Regions from separate parts of the Pilosibacter fragilis genome, predicted to be linked through region 2. Evidence: riboswitches for the same ligand, from Rfam matches in the RefSeq annotation. Region 2 holds a riboswitch; each other region holds the start of a gene.
What was found. A riboswitch is a leader RNA that binds a small molecule or an ion and turns the genes downstream of it on or off. The one in region 2 is predicted to bind FMN.
Positions count from the first base shown of each region.

Region 1: linked by a shared signal. The riboswitch ahead of ribD (bifunctional diaminohydroxyphosphoribosylaminopyrimidine deaminase/5-amino-6-(5-phosphoribosylamino)uracil reductase RibD) and the one ahead of ABCW45_RS09470 (ferredoxin family protein) in region 2 are both predicted to bind FMN.
Region 3: linked by a shared signal. The riboswitch ahead of ABCW45_RS06675 (ECF transporter S component) and the one ahead of ABCW45_RS09470 (ferredoxin family protein) in region 2 are both predicted to bind FMN.

Region 1 is NZ_JAVYJB010000004.1:43,072-50,975, forward strand. It holds gene ABCW45_RS04610 (LytR/AlgR family response regulator transcription factor) at 1-279, shown strand, start outside; gene ABCW45_RS04615 (carbon starvation CstA family protein) at 446-1,882, shown strand; gene ABCW45_RS04620 (ATPase P) at 2,022-3,032, shown strand; gene ABCW45_RS04625 (iron-containing alcohol dehydrogenase) at 3,292-4,476, opposite strand; FMN riboswitch at 4,714-4,828, shown strand; gene ribD (bifunctional diaminohydroxyphosphoribosylaminopyrimidine deaminase/5-amino-6-(5-phosphoribosylamino)uracil reductase RibD) at 5,130-6,239, shown strand; gene ribE (riboflavin synthase) at 6,262-6,960, shown strand; gene ABCW45_RS04640 (bifunctional 3,4-dihydroxy-2-butanone-4-phosphate synthase/GTP cyclohydrolase II) at 7,086-7,904, shown strand, end outside.
Region 2 is NZ_JAVYJB010000008.1:77,238-85,141, reverse strand. It holds gene ABCW45_RS09480 (SIR2 family NAD-dependent protein deacylase) at 173-1,039, opposite strand; gene ABCW45_RS09475 (protein-ADP-ribose hydrolase) at 984-1,763, opposite strand; gene ABCW45_RS09470 (ferredoxin family protein) at 1,766-2,101, opposite strand; FMN riboswitch at 2,111-2,225, opposite strand; gene ABCW45_RS09465 (pyridoxamine 5'-phosphate oxidase family protein) at 2,244-2,639, opposite strand; gene ABCW45_RS09460 (hypothetical protein) at 2,752-3,129, opposite strand; gene ABCW45_RS09455 (winged helix-turn-helix transcriptional regulator) at 3,337-3,669, shown strand; partial or broken gene ABCW45_RS09450 (IS66 family transposase) at 3,700-3,816, shown strand; gene ABCW45_RS09445 (hypothetical protein) at 4,076-4,273, opposite strand; gene ABCW45_RS09440 (hypothetical protein) at 4,288-7,904, opposite strand, start outside.
Region 3 is NZ_JAVYJB010000005.1:195,284-203,187, reverse strand. It holds gene ABCW45_RS06695 (B12-binding domain-containing radical SAM protein) at 1-246, opposite strand, end outside; gene ABCW45_RS06690 (deoxycytidylate deaminase) at 258-746, opposite strand; gene ABCW45_RS06685 (L-threonylcarbamoyladenylate synthase) at 881-1,951, opposite strand; gene ABCW45_RS06680 (creatininase family protein) at 2,283-3,077, opposite strand; gene ABCW45_RS06675 (ECF transporter S component) at 3,277-3,915, opposite strand; FMN riboswitch at 4,075-4,192, opposite strand; gene ABCW45_RS06670 (polysaccharide deacetylase family protein) at 4,252-5,415, opposite strand; gene ABCW45_RS06665 (M18 family aminopeptidase) at 5,708-7,018, shown strand; gene ABCW45_RS06660 (hypothetical protein) at 7,066-7,512, opposite strand; gene ABCW45_RS06655 (hypothetical protein) at 7,469-7,645, opposite strand; gene ABCW45_RS06650 (N-acetylmuramoyl-L-alanine amidase) at 7,663-7,904, opposite strand, start outside.

The DNA.
Region 1 (7,904 bases), on a different contig from region 2:
ATCGTGTATGCGGAGACCGACGGACACGGGTGTGTGGTCCACACCACATCGAGATCCTATGAGGTCAACCAGCTTTTGGGAGAACTTGAGAAAAAGCTGGCGGACTTCGGATTCTTCCGGATCCATAAGAGTTATCTCATAAATCTGTCATTTATTTCGGAACTTTTTGCAGGCAGCGGAAACGGACTTTCCGTACATATGAAGGGGTATGAGAGCCGGGAACTCCCGGTGGGAAGAGAAAAACTGAAAACATTAAAACAGCTGCTGAAGATCAGCTGACAGAAAGAGAAGCTGCGGCACTCCGTTCATGACGAAAGGAGTGCCGTTTGTGCAGATAACCATGCTGTTCATGCAGACCACCTTTAAATATTGTGCAAAATATACTATAATACATTTGCTTGAAGAAAAAGAACTAAGCATAATGTATATTCAAGGAGGGATTTGTATGATTAGTTTTCTCGTCTGTCTGGCACTTTTGATCGGAGGTTACTTTGTTTACGGCAACCTCGTAAATAACATTTTCAGTCCGGATGACAGAGAGACACCGGCAGTCAGAATAAACGATGGTGTCGACTATGTAGTCATGCCCCAATGGAAACTCTTTCTGATCCAGCTTCTGAATATCGCTGGTCTGGGCCCGATCTTCGGAGCCATGCAGGGTGCATTGTGGGGACCGGTCGTATTCCTGTGGATCACCTTCGGTACGATCTTTGCCGGCGGTGTTCATGACTTCTTCTCCGGCATGATGTCCGAGAGAAATGACGGTGCTTCGATCTCAGAGGTATGCGGAATCTACCTCGGCGGCCTGATGCAGAACGTGATGCGTGTATTCAGTGTTGTACTTCTCGTCATGGTCGGTACTGTTTTCGCGGTTGGTCCGGCCGGTCTGATCGTAACTCTGTTCAGCAATGGCGGAGCACAGGGTCTGGTCGTAAACAAAGAGATATGGCTCTGGATCATTCTGGCTTACTACTTTATCGCGACCTTTATTTCTATCGACAAGATCATCGGTAAGATCTATCCGATCTTTGGTATCTGCCTGATCATCATGGCACTCGGTGTTGCTTTTGGTATCTTCACAAAACCGGAATATGTGATCCCGGAGATCTGGAGCAATTTCAGAAACATGCATCCGAGCGGAACACCGGTATGGAGCTTCATGTTCATCACCGTTGCCTGCGGCGCGATCTCCGGTTTCCACGCAACACAGTCACCTCTTATGGCGCGTTGTATGAAATCTGAGAAACAGGGTCATTTCGTATTCTACGGCGCAATGGTATGTGAAGGTATTATCGCCCTGATCTGGGCAGCAGCAGGATGCTCTCTCTACGAAGTGACAGGTGGTTTAAACACAGGTCTCGCGGAGATCATGAAGAACGGTCAGTCCGCGGCCATCTATGATGTCTGCCAGAAGACCATGGGCGGTGTCGGCATTGCTCTTGCCATGTTAGGTGTTATCGCCTGCCCGATCACTTCCGGTGATACAGCATTCAGAAGCGCACGTTTAACACTTGCTGACTGGTTCAAGGTTGACCAGAAGAACTGGAAGAACCGTCTGCTTCTCTGCGTACCATTACTTGGAATCGGCGCTATCGTTGGACATATGGATTACAGCATCGTATGGAGATATTTCAGCTGGACAAACCAGACACTGGCTATGATCGTTCTCTGGACAGCAAGCATGTACCTCTACAAGGCAAAGAAGAACTACTGGCTCACAGCAGTTCCGGCAACCTTCATGAGCGCTGTTTCCATGACATATTTCTTCTGCGCAAAAGAGTGCTTAAACCTTGGAACTGCAGTTGCGTACCCGGTAGGTATCGTACTTGCGGTCGTATTCCTTGGAATCTTTATCCGCGCAACGAAGAAACAGACAGCATAATGTAAGATTATAATGACACGAAAGACAGGCTGCAAAGCTGGGAGTGTCTGACTGCAGATGATGCAGAAAGTATAAGCTGCCCCGGTGAAAGGCTGAGGGCAGCTTATACTGGTTATTCAGTATTTGGGAGGCGAGAGTTATGTTCTTAAAACCGGCAAAACTTGGAGAAAAAGAGATTCCGGAGAGTATTCTTTCAGAGGACAAAAAGCACTGTAAGAAGATCGGTCCCTGCGGAATCGGAAAAGAGGCATTATACCTCAACAGCTTTTATCTGGAGCGGCGCTTCTACATCCCGGTATCTTCCGTCTCCCGTGTCTTTAAGCGCGTGGCGATGAGCAAAGGCGGATTTACCGGAAAAGGCCTGTTTGCCACCATGCCGTATCTGGTGGTGGTCTATGAGGATGGTAAGGAAAAGCAGTGCAACTTTAAATATGAGGATCAGGTTGACGCTTTCGTGGCATCCGTGAAGGAACGGTTCCCGCAGATAAAGACCGTGAGTGAAGCGGCGGAAAAGCGCCTTGCGGAAGCTGAGAAAAAGCAGGCGGAGAAATGTCTCATTCCGCTTTCTGAGCAGGCGAAGGAGACGGTAAATGTTCTGGAACAGGCAAAAGCAGCCCTCACGAAACGGTTGTCCCTGTTCACAGAGCTCACCAATGCGGCAAAGAAAAAGAGAACGTATGAGAAGACAAAGCCGTTTTACAAATGGCTCGCTTTATTCATGGTAGTCATGGGGGCGGCGGCGCTTGTATACGGCGTATTGTCCTTTATGAACCATGACGCGTTTGCCGTATACTTTGTCCTCTTTGGAATGGCGGCGATCTTCCTGTTCTCCGGAGCGAATGTCATGCCGACGAGTACGAATAACCGGAAAGCCATCGAAAAACGTCTTGCGGCGGCGGAAAAAGCCGTTACGGGGTATGTGGACAGCCTCCATCTCGGACTTCCGGTTCCGGCCTGTTACCTTCATCCGGTGACCGTAGAGCGGATGCAGCGTGCTGTCCGTGAGGGGCGCGCCGAGTCTGTGGAGGACGCGTTTGACGTTGTAAAAAATGATCTGAAAAAGACCAACGCGGATGTATCCGTCACCCAGGAGGAATTCGATGAGATCATGGCGATCAAGCCGGTCTTTCTGGTCAGAGATTACGTGTAGATGAAAAAATTGACTGCCGTATCAGTAGGCTTATGCTGGACGGCAGTCTTATTTTATGTAACAGGAAATTCCGAGGAATTCGAAAGATGTGCACTCACGCGAAGATGTAGATTGTCGCAAGCGACCGCGCGAGGCGCGAGAATGTGCCAAGGCACGTTTTTTAAAAAAAAACAAGGATTCATGGTATTATATGAAAACCGGGATGCTGCGCAGATAGGCGGCATCCCGGTTTTCTTCATATAATTTTGATAGATTTCTGCTATTTTCCTGCAGCCATCTGATAGATCTTAAGCATATCTTCCGCTTCCAGCTTCTTCGCGGATCCCTTCGGGCCGCCTGCAGCGATTCTCGCGTTTTTCGCCATAGTCTCAAGCTGTTCTTCTGTCGGATCGATGCCGAGTTCCTTTAAGTTTGTCGGCATACTGATGGCACGGTAGAAGTCTTCCATGGCCTCGATCCCCTTTAAACCCGTCTCCATGTCATCTTTTCCAGGTTCAACACCCATGACATTCACTGCGAATTTCGCAAAACGCGGAGTGCAGTTATCGATCACATATCTCGCCCAGCTGCCCCAGATCGCCGCAAGGCCCGCACCGTGGGCAACGTCGAACATTCCGCCGATCTCATGCTCTAAGAGGTGGGAGGCGAAGTCTCCGCCGTCGTTTCCGCAGCCGGTGAGGCCGTTGTGGGAGAGACTTCCGGACCACATCACCTCGGCTCTCGCGTCATAGTTGTCTGGATCGTCCACAAGGATCTTCGCGTTCGTGATCACGGTGCGCATAAGACCTTCCGCAATGGCATCGGTGATTTCCATATTTCCGCCGTTTGTGAAATAGCGCTCCATGGTATGCATCAGAATATCGGTGCAGCCGCAGGCTGTCTGGTATGGCGGGAGAGTCATTGTGATCTCCGGGTTCATGACAGCGAATACAGGGCGGGAGATATCATTGTTGTAGCCGCGTTTTTCCAGTGTTTCATCGTTTGTGATAACAGAGCTGTTGCTCATCTCACTTCCGGAAGCAGCGATGGTCAGAACAACGCCGATCGGAAGGCATGCGGATGCCTGACGGGCGTGTTCATAGAAATCCCAGACGTCACCGTCGTTCGCGAGACCGTAACCGATGGCTTTTGCGGAGTCGATGACACTTCCGCCGCCTACCGCCAGAAGAAAATCAACGCCCTCCTTTCTGCAGAGCTCGATTCCCTCGCGGACTAAGGAAAGACGTGGGTTTGGGACAACACCGCCAAGTTCCACATAGCTGACTCCGGACGCGTCCAAAGACTCTTTAATGCGTCCGAGAAGACCGGAGCGGATCACGCTGCCGCCTCCGTAGTGGAGCAGGACTTTTTTACAGTTTACATTTTTTACAAGCTTTCCGATCCGGTATTCGGTTTCTTTTCCGAATACGACACGGGTCGGGGTATAGAAATTAAAGTTGAACATGGAATTTCCTCCTTATGCTGTGAAAATAGCAGTGCTTAATATATCAAGTATACTGGAAAATCAAGCACATTGCAAGGATTTTGAGCAAAAGGATCCCCTGCATCGATTTTACATAAATTTTAGATAAGCCCGGATGACAAAAATTCCTGTTAAAAACACTTTACAAATTTAAAATACAGGAGTATATTGTAAACAACCGCTGATGAATATGACGGTCAGCGATAGGACAATTCAATAATAAGTCTTCAGGGCAGGGTGCAAGTCCCTACCGGCGGTAAAGCCCGCGAGCCGAGAGGCATGATCCGGTGAGATTCCGGGGCCGACAGTATAGTCTGGATGAAAGAAGAATTTCAGGTTTGTTTGTGATATGCGGAAGTGATCCGGTACTCGAAAAAGAGGACGGGATCGAGGAATTCCGGATCACGGAAGATCGGATCAGTAGCTCTGGAATAGGAAACTGTTTCAGGGCTTTTTTAATGAAAAGGATCCGGGAAAAGCTGGGAATAACGGAAATTTATATTTCCGGATGAAACAACGGACCGAATATGGAAAACCCTGTAGGCATCTACTTTACAGGTTTTTTAACAGAAAATTCCTATGGAACTTTCTGATTGCGCCTGTAAGGCAGGTTTGCGGAAAGAGGAGTGAAAAAGATGACGGACCGGGATTATATGCTGCGGGCCATTGAGCTTGCAAAGGGGGGACTTGGCTGGACGAGCCCGAATCCCCTCGTGGGAGCTGTGATCGTGAAAAATGGAAGGATCATAGGGGAAGGTTATCATGAGCGGTGCGGAAAACTTCACGCGGAGCGAAACGCCATTGCATCGCTCACGGAAAGTGCGGAGGGCGCGACACTCTATGTGACGTTGGAGCCGTGCTGCCATTACGGAAAGACACCGCCCTGCACGGAGGCGATCCTCGAGCAGAAGATCGCAAGAGTTGTGATCGGTTCAAGAGATCCGAATCCCCTGGTAGCAGGAAAAGGAGCGGCGATCCTAAGAGCAGCGGGAGTCCGGGTGGAAGAGGACTTTATGCGGGAGGAATGCGATGCGTTAAATCCGGTATTCTTTCATTACATCACAAAGAAAACCCCCTATGTGGTCATGAAATACGCCATGACGGCGGACGGAAAGATCGCTGCGCGGACCGGCGACTCCAAGTGGATCACAGGAGAAAGCGCAAGGAAAAAGGTGCAGGAGCTGCGCCACCAGTATATGGGGATCATGGCTGGGATCGGCACGGTCCTGGCAGACGATCCGATGTTAAACGTCCGGATCCCCGGGCTGAAGAGTCCGGTGCGGATCATCTGCGACAGCGGACTCCGAATCCCGATGGATTCACAGATCGTGAAGACGGCAAAGGAGTACCGGACCATCGTAGCGTATGCGGGGGAGCATTCCGGGGAAGGCTGTAAAGAAGCGGAAAAGAAAGCGGAACAGCTTCACGCGGCCGGCGTGGAGACTGTGTCGGTTCCGGACGCAGACGGGCGTGTGGATCTTGGGAAGCTTATGGAATATCTCGGAAAACAGGGCATCGACAGCGTGCTTTTAGAGGGCGGAGGTACCTTAAATGACGCGGCGCTGTCAGCCGGGATCGTAAACGAGATCTGCGCGTTTATCGCTCCGAAGATTTTCGGCGGTGCCGGTGCGAAGACTCCGGTTTCCGGGATCGGTGTGGCGCATCCGGCGGAAGCTGTGAAGCTGACGTTGAGACAGATGGAGACGATCGGGGATGATCTGATGCTCAGATATTCGGTAGATTGAAAATGGGAAAGGAAGTAAGGGCATGTTTACAGGGATCGTAGAAGAACTCGGACAGGTGAAGGCACTTTCCCTGCGCGGAAATTCCGGCACGCTGACGGTAAAAGCGAAAAAAGTCCTGGAAGGAACAAAGATCGGTGACAGCATCGCGGTCAATGGTGTCTGCCTTACGGTCACGAATATGAAAAATAACGAGTTTTCCGCCGACGTGATGGCGGAGACAGTGAGGAGAAGCAGCCTCGGAGCACTGCAGGATGGAAGTTATGTAAATCTGGAGCGGGCCATGGCGGCAGACGGCCGGTTCGGCGGTCATATTGTTTCCGGTCACATTGACGGAACCGGTCAGATCGAATCGATGAGACGGGAAGAGAATGCAGTCTGGGTCACGATCGCATGTGCGGATAAGATCCTGGATCTGATCGTGGAAAAAGGTTCAATCTGCATCGACGGGATCAGCCTCACGGTGGCGGCGGTGACAAAGCGGAACTTTTCAGTGTCGGTGATCCCACATACCGGCGAGGAGACAACGCTTTTGAAGAAAAAAGCGGGGGATCCGGTCAATCTGGAAAACGACATTGTGGGGAAATATATTCAGAAATTTGTGGATATCGGAAGAAATTCCGGTGCATACCGGGGAAAAGCGGAGGACGGCAAGGATGCCGGGGACAGCACGAAAGGAAATTCCGGTCTCAGCATGGAGTTCCTTCAGAAATATGGATTTTAAAACAGATGCTTTGAAGATATTTAGAAACATCCAGAAAATATGAGATCAAAGCGGTTAAAGTTTCAGCAGTAGGAATCCTGCTGAAAGAAAACTTTTAATAAAAGGCTCTGGAAAGGCAGGAAAATATGAACGAGCAATACAACACAATCGAAGAAGCAATCGAAGATCTGCGGGCGGGAAAGATCATTCTCGTGACAGATGACCAGGACCGGGAGAATGAGGGAGATATGATCTGCGCGGCAGAGTTCGCGACACAGGCAAATATCAATTTTATGGCAAGTCACGCAAAGGGACTGATCTGTACGCCGATGAGCGCGGCAGTGGCAGAGCGGCTGGGACTTCCGCAGATGGTATCCGAGAACACGGATAACCACTGCACGGCATTCACGGTCTCCATTGACCATGTGGACACGACAACAGGAATTTCCGCGGCGGAGCGCTCCTACACGATGATGAAATGCGTGGACCCGGCGACAAAGCCCCAGGATCTCAGAAGACCGGGACACGTATTCCCGCTTGTAGCAAGACGGGGCGGAGTACTCGTGAGAAACGGCCATACCGAGGCAACTGTGGACCTCATGCGTCTGGCGGGACTTTCCGAGTGCGGCGTGTGCTGTGAGATCATGGAGGAAGACGGAACCATGATGCGGACCACGAATCTGTGGAAGCTGGCGAAGGAGTACGGACTGAAATTTATCACGATCAAGGAACTGCAGGATTACTGCCGTGTCCATGAAAAACATGTGGTGCAGGAGGCCTGCGCGGACATGCCGACCCAGTACGGACACTTTAAGATCTATGGCTATGTGAACGATATTACCGGCGAGCACCATGTGGCGCTTGTGAAGGGTGATATCGGGGACGGTGAGGATGTGCTCTGCCGCGTGCATTCCGAGTGCCTGACCGGAGATGTGTTCGGTTCCATGCGCTGTGACTGCGGAAAA
Region 2 (7,904 bases):
AGCATAGGATGCATATTCCGCAGGTGATGGTTGCACATGAGGTAAAGTCTTTCGTTTTTTCAACTCTGAATGCAGCCATTACAAGACCTCCTTTCCTTTGAAAATGGGTATGAAAAAAGGGCATCCACTGGTTAAAGTGAAACGCCCACGTTAAGAACAATATTGACTTTTCTTAAATCTGAGACAGGATTTCTCCAATATCTCCATTGATACAAATGGACTTCTTTCTGATTTCGTCAGGCGCATACGCCTCTCCATAATTGAGACAGGCATAAGTGGCATCTTTCCAGTCATGAGCCATGCGCCAGAAACTGTACTTCACTATGGTTGGGGTGTTGTAGCCGACACCCAGCTCCAGAAAGAGAATTTTCTGCTCACTTCGAGTGCGGAGAAAATTTTCGTACCGCTCCGCTGCCTTGTGCCAGCCTTCGTCCTCCACAAAGGTATCATCGCAGCGGAGATTCATGGTCATGGGCTTGCCGCAGTGAGGGCAGACGGGTAAAAGTTCTGTCGGTACTTTCATATTCTGCTGCCGCTTGACCATTTCACGAATCGCGGCTTCGTTATCAAAGGTTTCCTGACAGCACGGCTCACTGCACTGGAACAGGCCGTAATCGCCCTGCGTGTAAAACAGCCGCTTTTTATCAAAGCCTGCTTTCTGAAAACAGTGATCCACGTTGGTCGTGATAACGAAATAATCCTTGTCAGACACCAGCTTCAAAAGGTCATCGTAGACCGGTTTGGGGGCATCCATATAGCGGTTGATATAGATGTATCGGCTCCAATAGCTCCAATGCTCCTCCGGCATGGCAAAGGGATAAAAGCCGCCGGAATACATATCCTTGATGCCGTACTTTGCCGCAAAGTCGGAAAAGTATTTTTCAAACCGTTCGCCGGTGTAAACAAATCCGGCTGAGGTGGAAAGACCGGCTCCGGCACCGATCACCACGGCGTCACAGTCCTGCAATGCAGCTTTCAATCGCTCAATCTGCTCTGAGCAGCTTTTCGTATATGGCTTTGTCCAAATCCTTGAAAACATTGAAGATCACCTTCTTTACATCGGTATTTCTATTCATAAACTGTTTCACGGTTTCCACGGCGATTTGCGCCGCCTGCTCGTTGGGAAAATGAAACTCTCCTGTAGAAATACAGCAGAACGCCACACTTTCCAGACTACTTTCCGCCGCCAGCTCCAAGCAGGAGCGGTAGCAGGAGGCCAACAGCTCCCGGTCACGCCGTGTCACACCCCCTTCAATGATCGGCCCAACCGTGTGCAGGACATATTTGCAGGGCAGATTAAATGCAGGGGTGATCTTTGCCTGTCCGGTGGGCTCGGGATAGCCCTGCTGCCCCATCAGCTCCGCACAGGCAAGCCGCAGCTCCACGCCCGCATAGGTATGAATGGCGTTGTCGATGCAGCGGTGGTTCGGGATATAGCAGCCGGTCATGCCGGAGTTTGCCGCATTGACGATGGCATCACACCGAAGCGTTGTAATATCCCCCTGCCAGAAATACAGCCCCGGCTGAACAGGCATCAGGTCGTCAATATCGGTAATGCCCTTTGCGGCGGTTTCAGCTTGCAGATATTCGTCCTGAGTTTTCAGAAACTCCGCACCCATACGCCGTGGCGCACGAATATTCATCAGTCCCCGCAAAAGCTGGCGCTGGCTCTCCGGCTCTGTTGGAATCCTCATATCCCGATATTCCGGGCGTTCTTTCAAAAGTGCCTGGATGAGAAACTGTCTTTTTTCACTCTGGTTCATAGTCAAACCCTCTTTTCGATAACCTGTTTGGGGCAAATTTTCGCACATTGCCCGCAATGCAAGCAATGGTGTTGGTCGATAACTACCGGCTTCTTTGTGATGTCGATATACTTCTGGGGACAGACGGAATAGCACAGCTTGCAGCCGATCCAGCCTTCCCCCACATAGTAGCCCGGCGCTTCCTGTGCTTCTTTTCCAATGGTGAAGCTGTCCCGGACGATGTGTTCCGGATCGCTGATGTCAAAATACTCGCCATCCGCTTCATACAGGCAGAACACCTCTAATGCACTGCGGGTATTGCCGGAATCGTGTAATGCCCGATGGCTGTGATAGACCATCGGGCATTCTTCTATCTTCTTTCATCCGGACTATGCCGTCGGTTACGGAATCTCGCCGTATCATGCCTTTCGGTTTGCGGACTTTACCGCCGGTGGGGAGTTGCACCCCGCCTCAAAGATCGCAATATTCTGTCTTATTTCCTTAGAACTCGTAGGGAGGGTTTCCGGAGAAGTCCGCGATAACGCCGTGGGCATTTTCCAGATAGAACACCTCAAAGATGGGGTTGGCAGCCTCGCCGTACTGACCTTTCACGATGGGGTTCTGGATGCACATTTCCTTGGCAGCCATGTTGTTCTCAAACACAGCCTTGCCGTGCAGGCGGATCCATGCATACTCCGGGCTTGAAACGGAAATCTCGATCTCCGGGTTTGCCTGCATATCCTTGTAGACGTCCTTAGTGTTGTTGGTGCAGAACCACAGCTTGCCGTCCAGTTCGCCGGCGAACATAAACGGGCGGCACTTTGCCTTACCGTCACGACCAACGGTAGCCAGATACTGTACAGGGTTGGCATTCAGAAATTCTACGACTTTATTCATGATAAATACCTCCAAAAATTTGTTGTTTTCTCTTGATGTTTTGATTGTAATGCGATTTGTACGGCTTGTGAAGTACGCACAATATTGTGGTATGGTTACCTCCGGGTAACGATCAGAACTTGCCGTTCTGATTCTGCCAGGTGGACTGTTCTGCGATGGTCTCCATCACGTCCCAGTGCTCGGCGATCCTGCCATTCTCGTCAAAGCGAAAGATGTCAAAGGCGACCTGCTCACCGGCACCGGTGCCGTATGCCAGATTGTGCTGGATGTAGCCATCAGATAGCAGGCTGCGGGCAGTGTCTGTATCGCTCGTGGCAAAGGTGTTGATGAGCGCCAGTGCCTTTTCAGCCTGGCTCTGTTCCTGCCGGACAGGCGCCGTCTGCTGGGTGCTTTCAGCGGATGTTTGGGATGCGGCGTCCTTGGATCCACAGCCGGTGAGGGCCGTGCCGAGCATGGCAAGAGCCAGCGTGAGAGAAAGAAATTTTTTCATTTTGAGTAACCTCCTTGGTAATTGGGCTTGCTTTCGTTTGCCTCTGGCATTATAATAATACCGTAGCTCCAATTCGTGAAGTAAGCACATTATTGTGCTGTAGTTACCAAATAGAAACTAATATGTAGTTACCAAGAAGAAACGATTGCGCCATTACTGGGTTTTCCGGCAATTTGGCACTTGAAAAATTTTATGGAGATTTTTTTAATGAACGAAACAAGCGCAAAAAAAGAACTCCCTGCATGTCCTGTGGAGACTACGCTGACCCTCATCGGGGATAAGTGGAAGGTGCTGATCCTGCGTGACCTGATGCCGGGAACAAAGCGGTTCGGCGAACTGAAAAAGTCCGTAGGCAATGTGTCTCAGAAGGTCTTGACCGCCCAGCTCCGGACAATGGAGGAAAGCGGACTTGTAAACCGCAAGGTCTACGCCGAAGTACCGCCGAGAGTGGAGTATTCTCTGACGGAACTCGGAAAAAGTCTGAAACCCATTCTGGATTCCATGCGGGCATGGGGCGAAGCATATAAGGCCAAACAGTAAAAAACCCGAAGCAGTACCTTTACCGTGCTGCTTCGGGTTTTCCTGACCGATGGAGATGTTCCGATGGACAACAATGCATCAGAACGTGCAATCCGCGGATTCTGTGTCGGTAAGAAGAACTGGCAGATGATCGATACCATCAATGGTGTGAGTATACTGGACAAGCAACACTTCACTTTGAACCAAACTTGTCCAATGTCTTAACTCACTTGGATTAGAATGATTGTCGCATGAATTAGCTGGAATGGAAAGACGGTGGGTTATTCAGCGCTTACAAAGGATCTGTCTCAGGACGAACCGGTTCACGGGATATCCGATGATCCTTTCCGGTCTTTTTAGCGCAAGAAAACCAAACAGCCATCACAGCCATTTGGTTTTCTTAAAATTACTTCTTCTTTTTTACTTCTTAGATCCTTCTGTTCTCATGGATTCCCAGCACTACTGCACAGACTGCTGCGATCACAAGTCCGATCCAGAAGATGAATGCGTCTGCAGCACAGTGCTTTTCCGTGACGAACAGCAGGACACCTATCAGGATATATACTGCAAACAGTATGACTTCCACTACAATGTATAATTTCTTATTCGGTTTCGTGTTTTCCATGTCTGTTTTCCTCCTTAGGCTTCTTCCGACTCATCACGGAGCTTCTTCACACGTACTACGGTATAACCCAGGATTACAAGGAGCCATACAATGGGGATCCAGTGGAAACCACATTCACCAAACGGTATATGGCTGTCACTGTCCGTACCATTCTCAACGCTGTCGCTGTCTGCATGGATGCTCTCCTCTTCCTGTATGCCATCTGCATCACTTCCGTCTGCATCGCTGCCATCTGCATCACCTGTCAGGCTGCTTTCATCCGCAGCATCGTTCAGGCTGTCATCCTCTGCCGGATCCTTCTGTCCGGCATTACTGTTGCCGGTACTGTTTCCTTTATTTCCTTTATGGGCATTATTTCCGGAATCATTGCCGGCTGTATTACCTGCATCTGGTGTATTACCTGTGTTACCTGTACTTCCGGAATTGTTATTGGAGTTATCTCCGCCGTTATTGCCGCCGTTGTCTCCACCGTTGTTTCCAGAGTTGTCTCCACCGTTGTTTCCAGAGTTGTCTCCGCCGTTGTTACCGCCGTTTCCTCCGCCGTTGTTACCGCCGTTTCCTCCATTGCCATTGTTGGAGCCGCCGCCATTTCCGCCGGGTCTGTTACCGTTACTGCCGGAGCTGCCGCCGTTTCCATTGTTTCCGCTGTTAGAGTCTCCGCCGTTTCCGCCGTTTCCTCCATTGCCGTTGTTGGAGTTACCGCCATTTCCGCCGTTGCCTCCGGTGCCGTTGTTGGAGCCACCGCCATTTCCGCCGTTGCCTCCGGTGCCGTTATTGGAGTCTCCGCCATTTCCACCGTTTCCTCCGGTGCCGCTGTTGGAGTCTCCACCGTTTCCGCCGGATCCTCCATTGCCGCTGTTGGAATCTCCGCCATTTCCACCGTTGCCGCCGGTGTTGTTACCACCGTTTCCTCCGGTTTCGCCTGAGCTTCCTCCATTACCGCCGGATCCGCCGTTACCCTTGTCAGAGTCGCCGCCATTTCCGCCGTTGCCGCCACTGCTGGTGCCGCCGTTGTTATTATTTTCCCCTGTGGAGCCGCTGCCGCCGTTTCCTCCGTTTCCACCGTTGCCGTTGTTGGAGTTTCCGCCGTCTCCGCCATTTCCACCCGATGTTGTTCCACCGTTATTATCGGTCTTTCCGGGCTGTGTGGTCTCGGTTCCTGTACCGCCGTTACCGCCGTTGCCACCAGGATTCGTGTTACCTCCTGTTGCGCTTCCGCCGCTTCCTGCATCACCGCCTTTGACGGTTCCACCGGGATTGATGGTGATGGTCTTATTGTCTGCGCTGATTCCAGTTCCACCGTTTCCACCATTGCCAGGGATACCGACTGCAGAATCTCCGCCTTTACCGCCATTGCCGCCAGTTACAGTTCCATTGACTGTTGGAGTGATTTTGCCGTTACCGTCAATACCGGCTCCACCATTTCCTCCATCTTTGCCTTCGGTACCATTTGCACCGTTACCACCAATCACGTTTGCATTGTTTCCAATGATAAGTCCGGCATCTGCTGTATCACCACTGGCTCCGATACCGGCTGCTCCATCTGGATGTTTAGCAGAACCGTCTCCACCTTTGATCGTACCGTTTACGATTTCAAGATTCGTTCCCGGATGTTCGTTGCTGTTAACATCCTTGACAAATTCCAGTCCCGGTTTTGCCTCATTATTATCATCTGCCTTGTCACCTGTGATGGTCTTATCATTTAAGTCGATCTTGACCTCACCCCATGTGTCAGGGATCTCAACTGTGTGGTCGATGTCTTTCTTCACGATGACCTTGTAGTTGCCGTCAGCATCCACTACAACATCTACATTATTATTAGATGCTTTCTCATCCTTATCGGTTTTTCCATTTGTCGTTGTCTGGTCACCGTCATCCGCAAACTGCTTTGCGATATCTTTTGCATCCACGAGGGCTGTTTTGCCGTTTACAGAACCATATTTCTTATGACTGATCTGATATGGTGTTGCTTTCTTCAGGCCTGTGATGGTTGCTTTTCCATCCCCATCCGTAAGTATGGTTGATACATTACCTGTCGGGGTTCCCTGGGCATCCAGCTCCTGATACTTATAAGTCTCATTTGCTCTTCCCTTGAAAGTCAGCGTATATGCAGTCTTTCCCGTAATGGTCGGATTATCATCCGTCACTTCCACTTCTACGCCTGTCGTCAATCCTGATGCTGCAATCATAAAGGTCAAAGCATCCACATATGTTCCCTTAGTCTTTTTCTTTAATTCCTCTAATTTTGTTTGTTCCACAGTCACCATATTACTGATGTCTGAACCGGAATGATCATAAGCAGTCACATTTGCGAGTGTCACTGCCTCTGTGTCCGTAAGCTTTCTGACATCGTTCACATGAATGACAAAATCATCTGCTGCAATAACGCTTCCATCTGCCCCCTTGATCACGTTCATCCGGTATACCGAGATTAAGTTCACGACATCCGCAGTCTGTGCAGTCATCACAGTTGTTTCATTATAGATCTTTGTTCTGTCTGTTTTATCAACCCATACAAAGAGGCTCTCATTTTCAGCCTTTGACTTATCTGCTTCTTCCTGCATTTTGGTAAAGATTGCTGCCGGAATCGTATCTCCATCAATCACTGTAATATGCTCTGTCTTATTTAAGATATTGCCCTTTTGATCTTGAAAAACGATCTCATGCAGTTTTTCAAAGTCCACCGTAACATTCCATGCCTGATAAACTTTTGCGAATGTATGGGAATAGGTCTTCGTTGTACCATCCCATGTGATTTCCCCACTCTTGATTGCCGCATCAATATCAATTGCCACATTATTAACCGTAATGCTCTTTAATCCGTAACCATCCTCTGGCTTAATATTGACCTTCAATGCTCCATTATTCTTCACAATCGTCTGGTATGTACTGTTTCCTTTATCATTCCACGCCACACCATCATTTCCAGTCACAAGTTTTCCATGTGTCACTTTTACATCTACGGTCTGTCCCTCTTCAAATGTAATATTTAATGCCTGTGGTTTGCCTACCGCCTGTGTTGTGTAAGTATAGCTTGTTCCATTTCCTGTGAAAGCCTGATTGGATACATCGGTATCATCACTGCCATCCACGTTGCTCCAATATGCCTTTTTATAAGTAGTGGCTGTTCCTGTTGTATCTTTTAACTCCAGCTCTACTGTTTCATTGTCTTTCACAATGACATGCTGGAACTGGTCCGCACCTGATTCTTTTGTTACAAGCCCTGTATCTTTCACTTCTGCCGTACCACCTGTCACATGAACATGTACGATATGGGACGGTGTGAATACAGCTTCCAGTGTCACATCTGAAGTTGTCGGTGTGTACTTTAATTCATAACTCTTTTCTTTCCAGTTAAACGTTTTTGCTCCTGCAAATAAATCTTTATTGTTTGTTGTCTCCTTCAATGCTGTCAGGATAGAGAAACTTTCTCCCTTCTCCCCGGTAAGATCTGAATAATAAGGATTTGAAAAATCATTTGGCGTAAATATAAGGGTGAGTTCCTCATTGCGGTTTACATTGATGCTGCCATCCTGCTCCAGTTTGTATTCATTACCAGATGCATCTACCGCCTTGAAGCTTCCCTTTGCCTTTCCTGCTGCAAGACCTGTTACTTTTAAGGTTGTCATCT
Region 3 (7,904 bases), on a different contig from region 2:
TTTCTTCACGTCACGGACGATCTCCATGATGTAGGAAATATTCCATATATAACAGGAAAAGCCGATAAAATCCGGCTTTCTCCTGTAGATATCCTGTAAAATTAAGTCCATCTGGTGATTGATGGTGTATTCTCCGATCTCGATATCCGCCCACGGGATCTTCGTCCTAGCAAAGGCGCGCAGACTGTAGACACCCGGATTCGAGTGGATATATTTGGCGTTGATCGCCGCCAGCAAAAATTTCATTCGTTCCTCCGTTATACCCGGTACTCGATCTTACGGCCTGTCGGGTTGTACTGGTAATAGCGCACACCCGCCGCATTCAGCATTCTCTTGGATGCCCGTGTGGACGCGTCGTTCGCGTACTTATCGCTCTCGTAGACGATGGTCTGGATGCCCGCCTGGATGATCGCCTTCGCGCACTCGTTGCACGGGAACAGTGTTACATAGAGCTTGCTGCCTTCCAGACTGCCGCCGCGGTAGTTTAAGATCGCGTTCAACTCACTGTGCGTCACATAGAAATATTTTCTATTATACGGATCCTCGTCTATCTTATCCCACGGGAACTCGTCGTCGGAACAGCCCTTCGGGAATCCGTTATAGCCCATGGACAGGATCTTGTTGTCCTCGCTCACGATGCACGCGCCGACCTGTGTGTTCGGATCCTTGGAGCGCATGGCAGAAAGCTTTGCAACTCCCATGAAATACTCGTCCCAGGTAATGTATCCGTTTCTCTTATCTGACATAGATCGTCCTCCATTTCATATATGTAACTGCCCAACGCTCTCACAGTTACGGGTAAAATCCATTTCTCATTTTAATTGATCGTACTTTTGCCTTTACTGCAGCCACCGCAGCAAGCGCAGGCCTTCCAGCAATTTTATATGTTCACAATATGATATCCGGCTGCCTTGCACAGGCGGTTCATGATCGCCTGGCCGAGCTGGTCTTTGGAAAAGCTCTCGGAGAAAATGCAGTCAACCTTTCTGGCATCGAAATCACGCAGAACTGCAAACAAGTTGTGGGCCACCGTCTCCTCGTGTTCCCGGCTTCCGATCACCTCGAGGTTTCCGCCCTGGTACATGTCCTGACTCTCCTCGGTGCAGATGATGCCGACTTTCTTTCCCTCTGCTTCCGCTTTCTTTGTCTGCTCATTGATGTAGGCAACGACCTTGTCCATGTCGCCTTCTACCAGTGTCATGTCCGCCTTCGGGGCATAATGGCGGTACTTCATTCCCGGCGCCTTCGGCTTGATATCGCCGCTGACCGGTCCTAAGATCACTGGATCGATATCCACCTGGCCCAACGTCTCACGCAGCATCTCAATGGTGATCGCGCCCGGGCGGAGAAGTGTCGGGATCTCGCCGGATACATCCACGATAGTGGATTCCACGCCGATTCCCACATCGCCGCCGTCGATGATCATCTCGATCTTTCCGTCCATGTCCTCGATGACATGTTCCGCCTTTGTCGGGCTCGGTCTTCCGGAAGTGTTGGCACTCGGTGCCGCGATCGGAACACCTGCGAGATGGATCAGACAATTTGCCACCGGATCCACCGGCATGCGGACCGCAACGGTATCAAGACCGCCGGTGGTTCCATAAGGTACGATGTCCTTTTTCGGGAAGATCATGGTCAGCGGACCCGGCCAGTACTTTTCAGCCAGTTTCCGGCCCGCCTCCGGGATCTCCTTCACGATCGCCGGAAGTTCTTCCATACAGGAAATATGGGCGATCAGCGGGTTGTCGGACGGACGTCCTTTTGCCGCGTAGATCTTCTTTGCCGCTTCCTCATTCAACGCGTTGGCACCAAGGCCGTAAACGGTCTCCGTCGGGAACGCCACGAGACCGCCGTTTTTCAAGATCTCAGCCGCCTCTAAAAGCCCTGGATTCTTTTCCAGCGTCTCTCTTGTCTTCTCTTCCTCTTTGATACGAACTACTTTTGTATTCATGTTCTGCACTCTCGATTCTATTACTCAAATGTCCAGAAAACCTGTGTTTCTTCTATACGGTTTCCCATTTTTACGCTCATGCGGCGGTATCGCTGTGGCCTGCCGCGTAATGATAAAGGTGCTGCATAAAACCGCAGCACCTTACTTTGTTCAATTGCGTATTCAGTTTAGCACATGAAAGTTATGGTTGCAACAGATTTCCGGCGGATTTACAGGCTTTTCCGGCATCGTTTCCATTCATTTCAATTTTTCTGTTCTTCTTAATATTGCTGTAATAATGATCTGTCCACCGGTTTCTCAGCACTTTTTCACTATTTTCTGAAACAGTGCCTTAGTCTTTCCACTTTCTGATCTCTTTCAGCCCTGAAAGGATCGACTCCACAAAGCTGTCGTAGATCTGGTTGCCCTTCTCCGCCGTCGCCCCGCTTGGATCGCCGCCGATTCCGATGGGCTTTCCGTCCTCGGTCTCCCACTCTTCTGAAACCCAGCCAAGAGTGATCGGGCCATATACGGTGAATGTCTTGTTTCCCATGAACTTTCTCGGGATTCCCGCCTCGGAGGTCTCCAGCTTTACTGTCTCCGGGCGCTCCGCGAGAACCATGGATGTCTCCATCTCACCGCCGTGGAAATCCCAGATATTTCCAGGTGTCACAGTGTCTTTTACCGCCTGGTTTCCGAAGAATGCGCCACAGTTGATGATAAATATGGCGATTCCGAGCTCACTTCTTACCTCCCTGCTTAAGACCTGGATGATCGGGGAGTTTCCGCCGTGGCAGTTCAAGATTGCGATCTTCCTGAATCCGTGATGCGCCAGGCCTTTGCAGATGTCGTAGAGAACATGATAAAAGGTATCCGGCTTTAAGGTGACAGAACCGCAGAAGTTCACATGTTCCGTGCTGAGTCCCACCGGGATCAGCGGAAAGATCAGCATCGGATAGTCCGGGATCTCCCGGTCTAAGGCCTCTTTGATCCGTCTCGCCGTTCCCTCCGCGATGATCTCGTCTGTACCCAGCGGACACTGGTTTCCGTGCTGTTCCAACGCTCCCACCGGGATCATGACCACCGTCTCGTCCTTGTCGACCTGTTCCATTTCCAGTCTTGTCAGTTCATTATAATATCTTACCATTTTATTTTCTCCGTTTCTTAAGTCATTGCCGCTTCACTATCTCATTTCGGTCGTTATCCGTCAAGTACTGCTGCCACCTGCCAGCGCTCACTTTTGTGCCTGCGCAGGCTTTTGCTCACTTCTCACATAAATTGTAAGTCCCCCGAGGCAGACACGGCTTTTGCCGTCTCTATCCCGGGGGAATCTCCCATTTCAGGTGTTATGCCGCCGTATTTTCAGTTTTCTTTTCTCTGTGAACCCCTGCATGGATGATCACGCTGACATGCTTATATACAAGTGCTGTTACGATCGCATTCAGTCCGCATTTTACAAGGTTGAACGGAACGATCATGAAGATCGCGAATGTATACAGGTTTGTAACTGCCGGGTTGATCTTTGTTCCCATTGCGATGATGTTCTCGATTCCGCCGAAAGCAACTTTTGCGTAGAACGGAAGTGTGATCGCGCAGTTTACGAATACAGCGCCGACGATAGCACAGATGACACCGGCGGCGAGAGCGACCATAGCGGTCTTTTTCGTTTTATGTCTGCGGTAGATCAGGGCAGCCGGTACGGAGAACATGCAGCTTCCAATGATGTTTCCGAGCTCGCCGACATAGTAAGTGCTTGTTCCGTTTAAGAGCAGCTTTAAGAGGTTCTTAACGATCGCGATCAGAGCTGCCTGGGCCGGTCCCATGGCAAAGCCGCCGATCAGTACCGGGAGCTCCGCGAAGTCCAGCTTGTAAAACGGCGGTGCAAACGGAACCGCCACCTGGATCGTCTCCAATACGGCTGCGAGTGCGCTGAACATGGCGATCAGCACGAGATTTCTGACACTTAATACTTTGTTCTGGTTCATAATGTCCCTCCTTGTACTTGTTGTTCTTCTGTTACAAGGAATTGCTGTGCAGGATTGCCGGCTCACACGGACTCGTGGGGATGATTCCCTGTCCATGTAAATAAAAAGACCCCGGACCATTGAAAAAGTCCGGGGCTTGAATGAACTACTCCTGTCATACAATTTCTTCTCTCATCCAGACTATACTGTCGGTTTTGGAATCTCACCAAATCAGCTGCTTTCGCAGGTCGCGGACTATACCGCCGGTGGGGAATCGCACCCCGCCCCGAAGAACGATATTTATTTGTTCGTTAACAGAATATCACATTTTGCTTCATACTGCAATATTTTTTATTCTTAGCGGAAATGTCCATAAGACTGTCCTGCCGCCATGCCACCGCGGAGCTCTGCCATCTCGCTGACTGTCACGAGCTGGTAACCTCTTCTCGTGAGTTCAGGAATCAGCGTCTCTGCCGCAATGACGCTCTGCTCATAGAGGTCATGCATCAGGATGATATCTCCATCCTGCACCTGTCTGAGAACTGTGTCGATGGTGTGCTGCGCGTTTCTCGTCTTCCAGTCCAGGGTATCCACGGACCAGATGATGGACGGCATTCCAGCCTTTGCGAGAACCGCCTTACTGGCATCATTGATCTTTCCTCCCGGCGGGCGGACACCTTTCGGCGCGTTTCCGCCTGCTGCCACAATGGCATCGCGTGTCTGATTTAAGCTCTGTAATATCTCTCCCTCAGACATTCCTGTCAGATATGTATGTGCCCAGGTATGGCTGTCTGTCTCGCATCCGAGATCCGCCATGCGCTTTACGGTAGACGCATAGGACGCAACTCGGTTGCCCACCATGAAGAATGTGGCTCTTCCGCCGTTCGCTTCCAGGGAATCCAGGATCCGGGGCGTATACTTCGACGGACCGTCATCAAAGGTCAGGGCAACCATCGGTCTTGTCGGGTCAACGCTCTTTCCATTCGGGCCTTCCGGTACCTCCGCACCTTTTCCCGTCACCGTTACCCAGAGACCATCCACACGGAGTCCCTGTCCTTCGGTTCCCGCAGTCTCCCCGTTCTTCACCGGAGTTGTCCAGGAGCCATTCTGATATACAGAGTAATAAACATCATAATTCTCCGCAAGCTGTCCGGTAAATGCCATGCGGACCGCTTCTAACGGCATATCTGTCTCGGTGCTTCCATTCGGAGTCATATTTTCCTGCCAGGAAAGCCATCCGCTTCCGCTTAAGTTCACCTGGTAAGAAAGCGTGCCGCTCATTCCCTCAGGTTGTCCCTGAAGGCTGGCGCGGATCGCCGTCACATAGCTTCCGGTTCCAGCACGCGCTGTTTTGCTGTCACCATGATACCCACTCCAACCGGTTCCATGCTCATAAATTCCGTAAACTGCGCCCATATCCGCCGCATATGCCGGATCACCGGTGATTCCCACCGATGCAGCGCAGATCAATACAGCCGCCAGCACCGTGCGGACTGCCTGTCTGATCTTCTTCCAATCCATAAGTTCCCCTCTTTTCCCAGTGATCTTCTCACCATATTGATCGTATTTGTAACTGTTCCATACCTTCGCAGCTACTCGTGACCATATTTTAACATGAAACCGCGAATAAAGGTACCTTTTCGGGACCTTTTTCACAAACTTCAGAAAAACGTCAGAATTATAACGAAAGCTACCAGAATTTCATTTTAACACTTGCGCACATCATAGCGCAAGCTTGCCTGATCTTCATTTTTTTTATATAATAAAGTAGTATGACTTACAGGGGTTATTTATCGAAAGGAGTAACAAAAACATGATTCAAAATCTGAATGAGGAATTATTTTCTTTTATCAAAAAGAGCCCGACCGGTTTCCATGCTGTTCATGAACTGGCAAACTACCTGACCGAGGCAGGCTTCGAGCGCCTCGCTGAGGGCAATACCTGGAATCTTGCTGAGGGCGGAAAGTATTTCGTAACCCGCAACCAGTCCGCGATCATCGCATTCAAGGTATCCCGCAAGGATTATTCCGGCTTCCATATCGCGGCAAGCCACAGCGACTCCCCGACCTTAAAGATCAAAGAGTCTTCTGAGATGAACATCGAGAACCAGTATGTAAAATTAAATGTTGAGAAGTACGGCGGAATGCTCTGCGCACCGTGGTTCGACAGACCTCTCTCCGTTGCAGGACGCATTATCGTAAAAGACGGCAACCGTCTCACAACAAAACTGATCAACGTTGACCGTGATCTTCTCATGATCCCGAACCTCGCAATCCATATGAACCGTGAAGTAAACGACGGTTACAAGTACAACATCCAGAAAGATATGCTTCCATTATACCGCATGAGCAATTCCGGAAAGGCATTCAAAGAGATGATCGCTGAGGAGGCAGGCGTCTCCGTTGACCAGATCAAAGGAATGGACCTCTTCCTTTACAACCGTATGGAAGGTACTGTATGGGGCTGCGACGGCGAGTTTATCTCTGCTCCGCGTCTTGATGATCTCCAGTGCGCATTCACATCCACAATGGCTCTCTTAAACAGTGAAAGTGACCGCTGCATCCCGGTCGTTGCCGTATTTGACAACGAGGAAGTAGGAAGCGGCACAAAACAGGGCGCCGGCTCCACATTCCTTTACGACATTCTCCGCCGCATCAACCGCAGCCTTGGAAGAACAGAGGAAGAGTACCTCACGTCCCTCGCTTCCAGCTTCATGGTATCCGCGGATAACGGACATGCCGTACATCCGAACTACGCAGACAAGACAGATCCGACAAACCGCACCTACTTAAACGGCGGTCTCGTGATCAAGCACAGCGCAAACCAGAAGTACACAACAGACGCTGTTTCCGCAGCTGTTATGCGCTGCCTCTGCGAGCGCGCAGGTGTTCCGTACCAGGAGTTCTTAAACCGTTCCGATATCCTCGGCGGCTCCACTCTCGGAAATATCTCCAACGCTCAGGTTTCCTTAAACACGGTAGACGTCGGACTTCCGCAGTTAGCTATGCACTCTCCGTATGAGACTGCAGGCTCCAAGGATATGGCCTACCTGGAAAAGGCATTTGAAGAGTTCTTCAAATCCGCGATCCGTGCTGAGGGCGACGGTACACTCGTACTTGAGTAATTCTGATAGTAAGATCCGCCGGAATATTCGTGTCTCCGGCGGATCTTTTATCCTTCCAGCCCAGATGAACGTACAGAACGTTTCTTTTTGCCTTCTGCCACCTGGAAAAACAGTTTTTCCGTATATCTCCGGGTAACTGCCTCCGATTCTGAAATTTTTCTGCCCAGATTTGTCTCTACCGCGTCGAATCGCTTAGGCACTGCGTCCATTTCTGCCCGCATCGCGCTCATATTCTTATCCATTCCATCCATCCTTGCAAGCATACGATCCAGTTTTTCATTTGTTTCAACCCATTTGGCATTCAGCTCCTGCATATGCCTTGTCATGCTGATACGATTCTTCTTTATTTCTGCACTCAGATTATTTTCCACCCTATCGATCTTTTCTCCTGTCCGCGCCTCCGATGCTACAATCTCCGCTCGCACCCGGCCTTCCGATGCAATAAACTTTTCATCCATAAGGTCTGAAATCTGTTTCATATCTTCTTTCGTCAAAGTATCCCTCCTTCATTTTTTTCGTCCCAATTGGTAAAAGAATCATAGCATATTGACCTTTTAAATGCCATATCGGATAGTTAAAAACAGGTGGACCTTTTTTGTATAATATGACGATTTTATTTCTCTTCATTTGTACATTTTCCTATCTCATTGCTTCTTATTCAGGTACTCCATGATCCCCATATGAATCGTATATGCCAGCTTATCCTGGTACTCCCCGCTGTTTAAAAGCGCTGCTTCCTTCCGGTTGCTTAAGAATCCGCACTCCACGATCACGATGGGGCATTTCACATGCAGAAGGAGGTAGTAATTGGCATTCGCCTTCGGAAGTCTCCGGTTCTGGTCCCCCAGGACATAGTCAAACCGGTCCTGCAGGATCTCCGCCAGCG